DNA from 2 places in the Duganella sp. GW821-FHT07F09 genome. Region 2 is predicted to be linked to the other one. Evidence: predicted binding sites of a transcription regulator. Region 2 holds the regulator's gene; the other holds the start of a gene.
What was found. The regulator FliA, encoded in region 2, starts transcription of late flagellar genes. The targets are predictions, from matches to a motif close to CTAAAGTTTNNNNNNNNNNNGCCGNTA.
Positions count from the first base shown of each region.

Region 1: AC07P1_RS13450 (flagellar protein FliT) is a predicted target of FliA. The motif match lies at 967-993, and genes of this name have one in related genera.

Region 1 is NZ_JBWKQJ010000004.1:448,695-453,338, reverse strand. It holds gene AC07P1_RS13455 (HDOD domain-containing protein) at 48-875, shown strand; gene AC07P1_RS13450 (flagellar protein FliT) at 1,047-1,325, shown strand; gene AC07P1_RS13445 (aspartate aminotransferase type Ic) at 1,503-2,720, opposite strand; gene AC07P1_RS13440 (type IV pilus assembly protein FimV) at 2,818-4,491, opposite strand.
Region 2 is NZ_JBWKQJ010000001.1:906,162-910,805, forward strand. It holds gene flgA (flagellar basal body P-ring formation chaperone FlgA) at 168-935, shown strand; gene flgM (flagellar biosynthesis anti-sigma factor FlgM) at 1,042-1,356, shown strand; gene AC07P1_RS04150 (flagella synthesis protein FlgN) at 1,364-1,834, shown strand; gene motD (flagellar motor protein MotD) at 1,957-2,766, opposite strand; gene AC07P1_RS04160 (flagellar motor protein) at 2,768-3,514, opposite strand; gene AC07P1_RS04165 (RNA polymerase sigma factor FliA) at 3,496-4,227, opposite strand; gene AC07P1_RS04170 (MinD/ParA family ATP-binding protein) at 4,319-4,644, opposite strand, start outside.

The DNA.
Region 1 (4,644 bases), on a different contig from region 2:
AGTTAGCCCATAGCAACGCCCCTATTAAGAGTATCGAGGAGATAAAAATGAAACTTGACGCCTTGTTCCAGAATCCGACCGCGCTGCCCACCGCGCCCAAGGTCGTCGAGGAATTGATCAGCAGTTTCGACAAGGCCAGCGTCTCGACCGAAGAGATCGCGAAAAAACTGGCGACCGATCCGGTGCTCAGCGCCAAACTGCTGCGCCTGGCCAACTCGGCCTACTATCACGTCTCGCGCAGCATCGGCACGGTCGAGGACGCGGTGCTGATGCTGGGCTTCGTCACCGTGCGCACCCTGGTCATCAGCTCGGGCCTGGTCAGCGGTTTCAAGACCGTTCCCGGCCTCGACCTCAAACAATTCTGGCGCTACAGCCTGCACACCGCCGTGTCGGCGAAGTGGATCGCCAAGAAGACCAAGGAAAACACCGACCTCGCCTTCACCATCGGCATGATGCACGCGATCGGGCAACTGGTGATGCACTCGGCCATGTCCGAAAAAGCCATCGCGCTCGACAAGGTCGCCGGTCCGATGGACGCGCGCCGCCTGGACGCCGAGATGGGCTCGTTCGGCTACACCTTCGCCGATGTCGGCGCGGAGCTGGCCAAGCGCTGGAAGTTCCCGCAAACCTTCTCGGAGACCATCGAGGCCTTCCCGGAACCGCATCACAACGGCGAGCTCAATCGCCTGGCCGCCGTCATCTCGCTGGCCGCGTGGCGCGCCCGCGTCGAGCAGGCCGAACTGAATGACGAGGAAATCGCCGCCTGCTACCCGACGGAACTGGCCGAGGAACTGGGCCTGGACGACAACGCGCTGATTGACGATATGCCATCACCGGACGAGCTGAGCGCTGGTCTGGAGGAGCTGGTGAAGTAAACAGCAGCTTGCCTTAACGGCAACGAAAGCCGCCTGCGTTTGAGCACGGCGGCTTTTTTTTCGACTTTTTCAAATATTTTTTCAAAATACCCTAAAGTTCCCGTTTAAGGCGACGTTAATCAGGACATGCGGTAATCCGTTTTGCCGAAGATAACTAGCCTGGGTGGGTATATGATTGCTACCGAAGTCCTCTCGATGTACGAAAACATTGCCGGTTTGAGCAAGCAGATGGCCGCCGCCGCGCGCATGGGCGACTGGGATGGTCTGAGCAAGCTGGAAACCCAGTGCGCCACCGAAGCCCGCGCCGCCGCCACCGGCGTGCCCGCCCTGAGCGGCGCCCCGCGCCTGCGCAAGATCGACCTGCTCAAGCAGATCCTGGCGAACGACCGCGAAATCCGCGACATCGCCGATCCCTGGATGAACCAAGTACCAGGCATGGCGCGTCAATAAAACCGCCAGCCCAATGAAAAAAAGCGCCTGGCCACAGGCGCTTTTTTTATTCTGAAACACGTAGGGCGGATTAGGCGGAACGCCGTAATCGGCCATCGAAGCGCCGTCGGCGGCTCATCGATGGCCGATTACGCGCTGCGCGCTAATCCGCCCTACGTGTTTTAGAAGACTTTTAAGTTATCCAGCCAAGGCTACGCGCAGCGACAGCGCGATCCCCTGCGCCGCCTTGGTGATCTCGTCCAGCGACGGGAAGCTCGGGGCGATGCGGATGTGGCTGTCCTTGGGGTCGTTCCCGTACGGGAAGGCGGCGCCGGCAGGCGTCAAGGTGATGCCGGCTTCCTTCGCCAACGCCACCGTGCGCTTGGCCGAACCTTCCGGCGTCACCAGGTCGATGAAGTAACCACCCAGCGGACGCGTCCACGACACGCCCGGCACGTCGCCCAGGTAAGCGTCGAACTGCGCCAGCACGGCTTCGAATTTCGGCTGCAGCAGCGCGCGATGCTGTTCCATCAGCGCTTCGACGGTGGCCACATCCTTCAGCAGGCGCACGTGGCGCAACTGGTTGATCTTGTCGGGGCCGATGCTGCGGATGCCGGCGTGCTTGGTCCACCAGGCGATGTTGGCCGGCGATGCCGCCAGGGCGGCGATGCCCGAACCCGCCCACGTGACCTTCGACGACGACGCGAACACGATCGCGCGGTCCGGATTGCCGGCCTTGGCGCAGGCGTCGAGGATGTTAGCGACTTCCAGCTTTTTCTCGCTCAGGTGGTGGAAGCGATAGGCGTCGTCCCACATCAGGCGGAAGTCCGGCGCGGCGGTTTTCATCGCGGCCAGGCGGCTAACGACTTCGTCCGAATAGACCACGCCACCCGGATTGCTATACTTCGGCACGCACCACATGCCCTTGATGCTGGCATCCTCGGCCACCAGTTTCTCGACCAGGTCCATGTCCGGGCCGCCTTCGGTCATCGGAATGTTGATCATCTTGATGCCGCGCGCTTCGCAAATGGCGAAGTGGCGGTCGTAGCCCGGCACCGGGCACAGGAAGGTCACCGGCTCGCGCACCCATGGCGCGTTGCCCGGCGTGCCGTTGAGCAGGCTGTAGATAATGACGTCGTGCATCAGCGACAGGCTGGCGCTGCTGTCGACGACGACTTGCGCGGCCGGCACGTCCAGCAGTTTGCCGAACAGCTCGCGCGCTTCCGGCAGGCCGATGGTGCCGCCATAGTTGCGGCCGTCGGTGCCGTCGGCGGCTTTGAAGCCACCCAGCGATTCGGTCAGCGCGTTGGACAAGTCGAGTTGCTCGGGCGCTGGCTTGCCACGCGACATATCCAGTTTAAGGCCGAGTTGTTTGAAGGCTTGGTATTGCTCCTGATATTGCGACGTTGCGGTCATATGGCTCTTTCAAAATGGGGTATGGCGTGCAAAAAGCGTCGAATACTATAACCCAGATCGAGGCACCGCAGGCAAAGCTGAGGTTATAAGCTTATTACTATTGCATTATTGATTCGGGCGTGACTTCGTGCAGCGGCTGCGCCTCCTGGGGCTTGCCCGCCGCCTCGGCCGGCTTTTTCTTGCGGAAGCCCTGCCAGATTTTCAGCGGCGCCGCGCCGGATTTCTTGCGGCGCCAGTAGATCAGACCAGCGCCGGCGAGCAGCAGCGCGCCGACCGCGCCGGCGCCCCAGGCGACATAGTTGGTCGGACGTTCGACCGGCTTTTCCTTTTTGTATTTCAGTTTGGGCAGCACGCGCTTGAGCGGAACCGGCGCGGACGCCGAGGCGGAGGCGCCGGCCGCCGAGGCCGACGCGTTGGCGCCATGCTCGCCGGCGGACGCCGAGGCGGAAGCGGAAGCCGCCCCCGCCGAAGCCGAGGCCGAGGCGCCATCCATGGTCGCCGCTTGCGCTTCGCCGGCCTTGCCTGGTTTGCTAGATTTGCCTGGCTTGTCCTCGGCCGCCTTGGTCGATGCCGCTCCTGGACCCGGCGCCGCCGAGGCCACCGCAGCGGACTTTGGCGCCTCCTTCGCCGACGCCGGCGCCGCCACAGCGGCCGCCACGCTGCTGCCAGCCGCCGCCAGCACGGCCGTCGCCGCCTGCCCGACTTTTGGCGCGGCGGCGGCGGCAGCCACCGCGGGAGCCGCCGCCGGTGTCGCCGCCGGTGTCGCCGCCGAATTCTTGATCGCACCCTGCAGCGCCTTCATTTTCCCCTCCAGCTCCACCAGCTTGCTGGAAAGGGCCTGGCTATGCGTGTCGAGCGCCTTGCATTCCTTGGCGCTGATGCCGGACGGCGCGCATGCGGCCGGCGCGGCCGGGCGTTTGACGCCGGCAGGCAGCGGCAACGGCCCCAACGGCAGCAAAGCCTGCGCCACCGGCAACGGCACCGCGCTATCGACGGCGGTGGCGTCGCGCTTTGCCGACGGCTTGACCGGAACAGACGCGGACGTGGCTGCGGGCGCGGGGGCGGCAGCCGGCGCACCGCGCGGCGTCCCCATCGCTTCCGCGATGCGCGATGGCAAATCCCGCACCGCCACCGTCGGCGTCTGCCGGGGCGTCGCTGCGGCCGCGGCGGCCTTGAGCGCCCCCGGAACACCGGTCTCGGACTCATGCAACGAAGGCAACGGCGCTGGACGCGTCCGGTCCCGCACCGGCGGCGCGGCAGGCACGGCCGGCGACGCGGCGGCCCGCTCCGCCCTCGCCTGCGCCGCGATCCGCTCCGCGTCGACCGACGTCATCACGCTGGGCGCCGGCACGGACGACACCACCGGTGCCGGCGGCGGTGGCGGATTGGGGTCCGCCTGCAACCAGACCGTTGCCAAACGCACATCCTGCCGCCCCGCCGCGCTCAATTCCACATACATATGGACGTAATCGGCGTCGATCGGGTGCGTGGTCGTCACGTGCAAAAACTGCTTCTGGTCGCGCTTGACGACCGACATGCGCACCGACGACAGCGCCGGATTCATCGTGATGTTCGCGCCACGGAACACATCCGGGCGCGCCAGCCTGACCTGCAAGGCGTTCACTTCGTCCGGCGCCAGCGCCACCAGTTCGATGTCCGCCGATAGCGGCTGGCCGATGAACGAGCGCGCGGAAACGTCGCCCAGCTCGGCCGCGTTGGCGACGATGCCAACCGGCGCCAGCAAGACGGCGCAGGCCAGGGAGCGGAGCAAATGTGTAAGTGTGAAACGCTGCATAGAAGTCGGTGGTGATGCGCGCTGGTGACGCGTAATCTTGAGGTATATGGCTATAACGGCTGATTTTCCCAATTTTGTAGCCCCAGGATAATTTTTCCAAACTGCGCTACACTGAAAAGCCCACAAATG
Region 2 (4,644 bases):
CTCCGGATACCGCCCAAACAGTGGACGAACTTGTTATGACAGGATTCATCATACGGAGTTGCTCCAGTGAACCATCGACAGAGAAGCACCCGCTTTTCCGCGCTATTCAAGGTTTCAAGTCGGGGCCGCCAGACTATGATGGCAACATTGAAGGGGAAACCTACGCCATGACATCACGCCTCACACAAACCGCCCGCCCAGCCATCCGTCTGGCCGCCCTCGCCCTGTTGTCGGCGGCGGCATCGACCGCGCACGGCCAGCAAACCCTGCCCGGCCAGTCCGCTCAGCAGACTCAGCCGCGCCAGGCCGCGTATCACGACCGCGCCGCCCTCAAGCGCACCGTGGAGGAGTTCCTGCAGGTGCAAACGGGCGGCCTGCCGGGCCAGGTGACGGTGGCCGTGGGCGCCATCGACCCGCGCATGAGCCTGGCCCCATGCCCGGCGCCGCAAGCCTTCTTCATGCCCGGCGCGCGCGCCTGGGGCAAGACCACCGTCGGCGTGCGCTGTGCGACACCGTCGGCCTGGACGGTATATATTCAAGCCAGTGTGACCGTCATCGGCGAGTACGTCGCCAGCGCCGCGCCGCTGGCCCAGGGCCAGACCATCGAGGCGGGCCAGTTGGTGATGCTTAAGGGCGATTTGACAATGTTGCCAGCAGGTATAGCCACCGACATCAGCCAGGTGGTGGGCCGCAGCAGCAATAGTTCCCTGCCGCCGGGCACGCCGATGCGGATCGACACCCTGCGCACCAAGCCGGTGGTGCAATCCGGACAACTGGTGCGGCTGGTGTCGAGCGGTTCCGGTTTCAGTGTTTCGGCCGAGGCGCGCGCCATGAGTACGGCGGGCGACGGCCAGGTGGTACAGGTAAAAACTTCCGGTGGGCAACAAATCACCGGAATCGCCAAAGTAGGCGGACTGGTGGAGGTGGCGTTTTGATCGAACGCCGGGTTCTGATGACGCGCGAGGCTAAAGTTTTTCAAGCGGGCGCCGTTAAATACTCAGATCCCGGGGCTTTAGGCCCCAACCAGAGAAGGATGATGCTGTGAAAATCAACGATACATTAAAGAACACGACCGGCTTGCCGGCGTCGAACGCGCCTTCCGCGCCCGCCTCGCGCGGCGCGGACAAGGCCGCGCCGGCGCCGACCGCCACCAGCTCGGAAAGTGTGCGCCTGTCGCCCCAGGGCCAGGCCATGGCGGCCAGCGCGGCCGGCGGCAGCAGCGGCGTGTTCGACACCAAAAAGGTCGAGCGCATCAAGCTGGCCATCGCCGACGGCCAGTTCCAGGTCAACTCGGAAAAAGTAGCGGATGGCTTGCTGGATACAGTCAAGGATCTGCTGCACTCACGAAAACGTTAGGATAGTCATGTCAACCGTCACCCCGCTCAACAATCTGCGCGAAGAAGAGCAGATCATGGCTACGCTGCTGGAGCTGCTCAAACAGGAGCAGCAATTGCTGGTGACGGCGGAAATCGACGGCCTGCCGGCCGTCACGGCAAAAAAAACCGCGCTGATCGCGCAGATGACCTTGTTGTCGGCCCAGCGCCACCGGGCATTGGGCAAGGCCGGTTTTCCGGCCCAGGAGTCGGGCATGGAGGACTGGATCGCCGCCAGCGCCGACGACCAGATCGCCCAGTCGTGGAAACTGCTGCTCGAGCACACGCGCGAGGCCAAGGAATTGAACCGCATCAACGGCATGTTGATCAATAAGCAGATGGGCCATACCCAGGGCGCGTTGCAGGCGTTGCAGCCGCTGTCTTCCGGCGCGAATAACTTCTACAGCGCCAGCGGGATGTCGAGCACGATTCCGCGTAGCCGCGGCTTTTTGGCCGGCTGACCGCTCCTTCCCCCCTTTAATACGATTTTCTTGCGGCGCGCTTCCCCCCATGCGCCGCGTCGACGCGGGCATGGCGGATTACGCTTCGTTAATCCGCCCTACGTGGTTTAGAGTGTTTTTGATTATGGGGCCGGGGCCGGCGCTGGGACCGGGACGGGCGACGCTGGCGTCGTCGGCAATTCGGTGACCGTGTCGGGGATGCCCGACAGGATGGTGACGGCGACGCGGCGGTTGCGCGCGCGGCCGATCGGGTCGTCGTTGGGCGCCACCGGCACGTTGGAGCTGAAGCCGACGGCCGTGAGCCGTTCCGGCGCCACGCCCGCGTCGATGAACAGGCGCACCACGCTGCTGGCGCGCACCGCCGATAATTCCCAGTTCGATGGATACAGCGCAGTGCTGATCGGCAGATTGTCGGTGTGGCCCTCGACCTGCACGTTGTGACTGTCGTCCTTGAGCAGCGCGGCGACCGCGCGCAAGGCCTCGACCGAATCGGCCGTCAGGCGCGCCTCGGCCGGATCGAACAGCACGCTGGCGTTGATCTCGACGCTGACGCCACGGCTGTTCTGCGTCACCCGCACCTTGCCCTCCTTGACCAGCGGCGCCAGCGTGGACAGCAGATCCTGCGCCAGCTTGGTCATCTGCTCTTTTTCCTTGCGCAGCATTTCGGTGCGGCGCTTCAGGCCCGGATTGGGAATCGGGAGATTCTGCACCTGCGTGTTGATCGGTTCGGCCGAGCCGGCGCCGCCGAAGGCGTCGCCCAGGGCGTCGGAGAACACCTTGTACTTGCCGATGTTGACCGAGGAGATGGCGTACATCACGACGAAGAACGCGAACAGCAGTGTGATGAAGTCGGAGTAGGAAATCAGCCAGCGCTCGTGGTTCTCCACTTCCTCGTCGAACTTCCTGCGCGCGCGCCGGTACTGGTACTGCATCTCAGTGCTCCCGCAGCAAGGTGGCGATGCGCTCGTCGATGACGCGCGTGTGGTCGCCGGTGGCGATGTCGTAGAACACGGCGGCGGCGATCTCCTGCTGGTGCACGGCCTGCGTGACGATGGCCTTGAGCTTGTTGGCCACGGGGTAGAAGAACAGGTTGGCCAGCCCGACCCCATAAATGGTCGAGACGAAGGCGACGGCGATGCCGGCGCCCAGCTTGTTCGGATCGGTCAGGTTTTCCATCACGTGGATCAGGCCCAGAACGGCGCCCAGGATGCCGATCGTCGGCGAGTAGCCGGCCGCCGATTCCCAGATCCGCACCGCCTGGCGCTCCTCGGTCTCGTAGGCGGTGATCTCGGTGTCGAGCAGGTGGCGCAGCTTGTCGGGATTGATGCCGTCGACGATCAGGCGCAGGCCCTTGGTGTTGAATTTGTCCTTGGAGGCGAGCATGTAGCGCTCCAGCGACAGCAGGCCGTCGCGGCGCGCGGCCAGGTTCCAGGCATTGATGTCGCGCGCCAGCGCGGCGCGCGTGTCCTTGGGCGGCGCGAACACCAGCCGCAGCATCTTCACGCCGCGCACGAAGGTGCGGAATTTGGTCTGCAGCAGCACGGCGCCGAAGGTGCCGATGACGACGATGGCGAAAGCGGCCGGCTGCAGCAGCGACGACAGCTTGCCGCCCTCAAGCGTCTGGCCGACGGCGATGCCGGCCAGCGCCAGCAGCACCCCGATTACACTGGCCCAGTCCACGACTTCTCCCTGAGCGAGGCGCGCAGGCGCGCGACGGCCTGCGTATGCAATTGCGATACGCGCGATTCCGATACGCCCATCACGGCGCCGATTTCTTTCAAGTTGAGCTCCTCTTCATAGTACAGCCCCATCAGCATTTTTTCGCGCGGCGGCAGCGCGTCGATGGCGTCGATCACGGCCTGGCGGAAGTCGCCGTCGAGCAGCGAGCGCAGCGGGTCGCTTTCCTCGTCCGAGCAATAGCGGTCGAGGAAGCTGTCGTTGCCGTCGTCGTCGTGGAAATCCTCGTAGTACACCAGCTGGTGGCCGCCGCCGTCGGACAGCATCTCCTGGTAGTCGGCCAGCGACAGCTTTAGCATCTTGGCCACCTCCGACTCGGTCGGCGGATGGCCCAGGCGCTGCTGCAGGGTGCTCATCGCCGTTTCGATCTTGCGCATGTTCTGGCGCATCGAGCGCGGCAGCCAGTCGCTGTTGCGCAGCTCGTCGAGCATGGCGCCGCGGATGCGCAGCACGGCATAGGTCTCGAACTGGGCGCCATGGGTTTCCTCGTAACGGCTGATGGCGTCGAGCAGGCCGATCATCCCGGCTTGCACCAGATCGTCGACTTCGACGCTGGGCGGCAGTTTCGCCTTCATGTGATGGGCAAGGCGCTTGACCAACGGCATGTGCTCCGTCAGCAAAGAATTCTTGTCCGCTTTCCCTTTGACCGTGTACATAGCCTGATGTTTATATTCTTATTGATAGTTCATTGATAGTTAGCTATGCGCCAAGATCTTCGCCACGCCGCTCCTTTCCGCCCCTTTCCGCTCACAGTGAACGTGCGACCGAAGGCGAACCGGCCAGCGCGAAGCGCCCCGCCAGTTGACGGAACGCGACCGACGCGCCGGCCAGCGGAAAAGCGTCGACCACCGCGCGACCCAGGCGCGCGGCGCGCTGCAGGTATTCGTCGGCCGGCACCGATCCCATCGAGACCAGGTTCACGGCCAGATAGCGGCTTGCCGCTTGCGCCATATTATCGTATACCACTTTTGCTTCCGATTCGGAAGCCCCGGTGACCAGAATTCCGAACGGGCGGCGGCCCAGTTCCTGGTTCAGGCGCTTGATCATGCTGTAGGCGGCCTTGATCGAGGTGG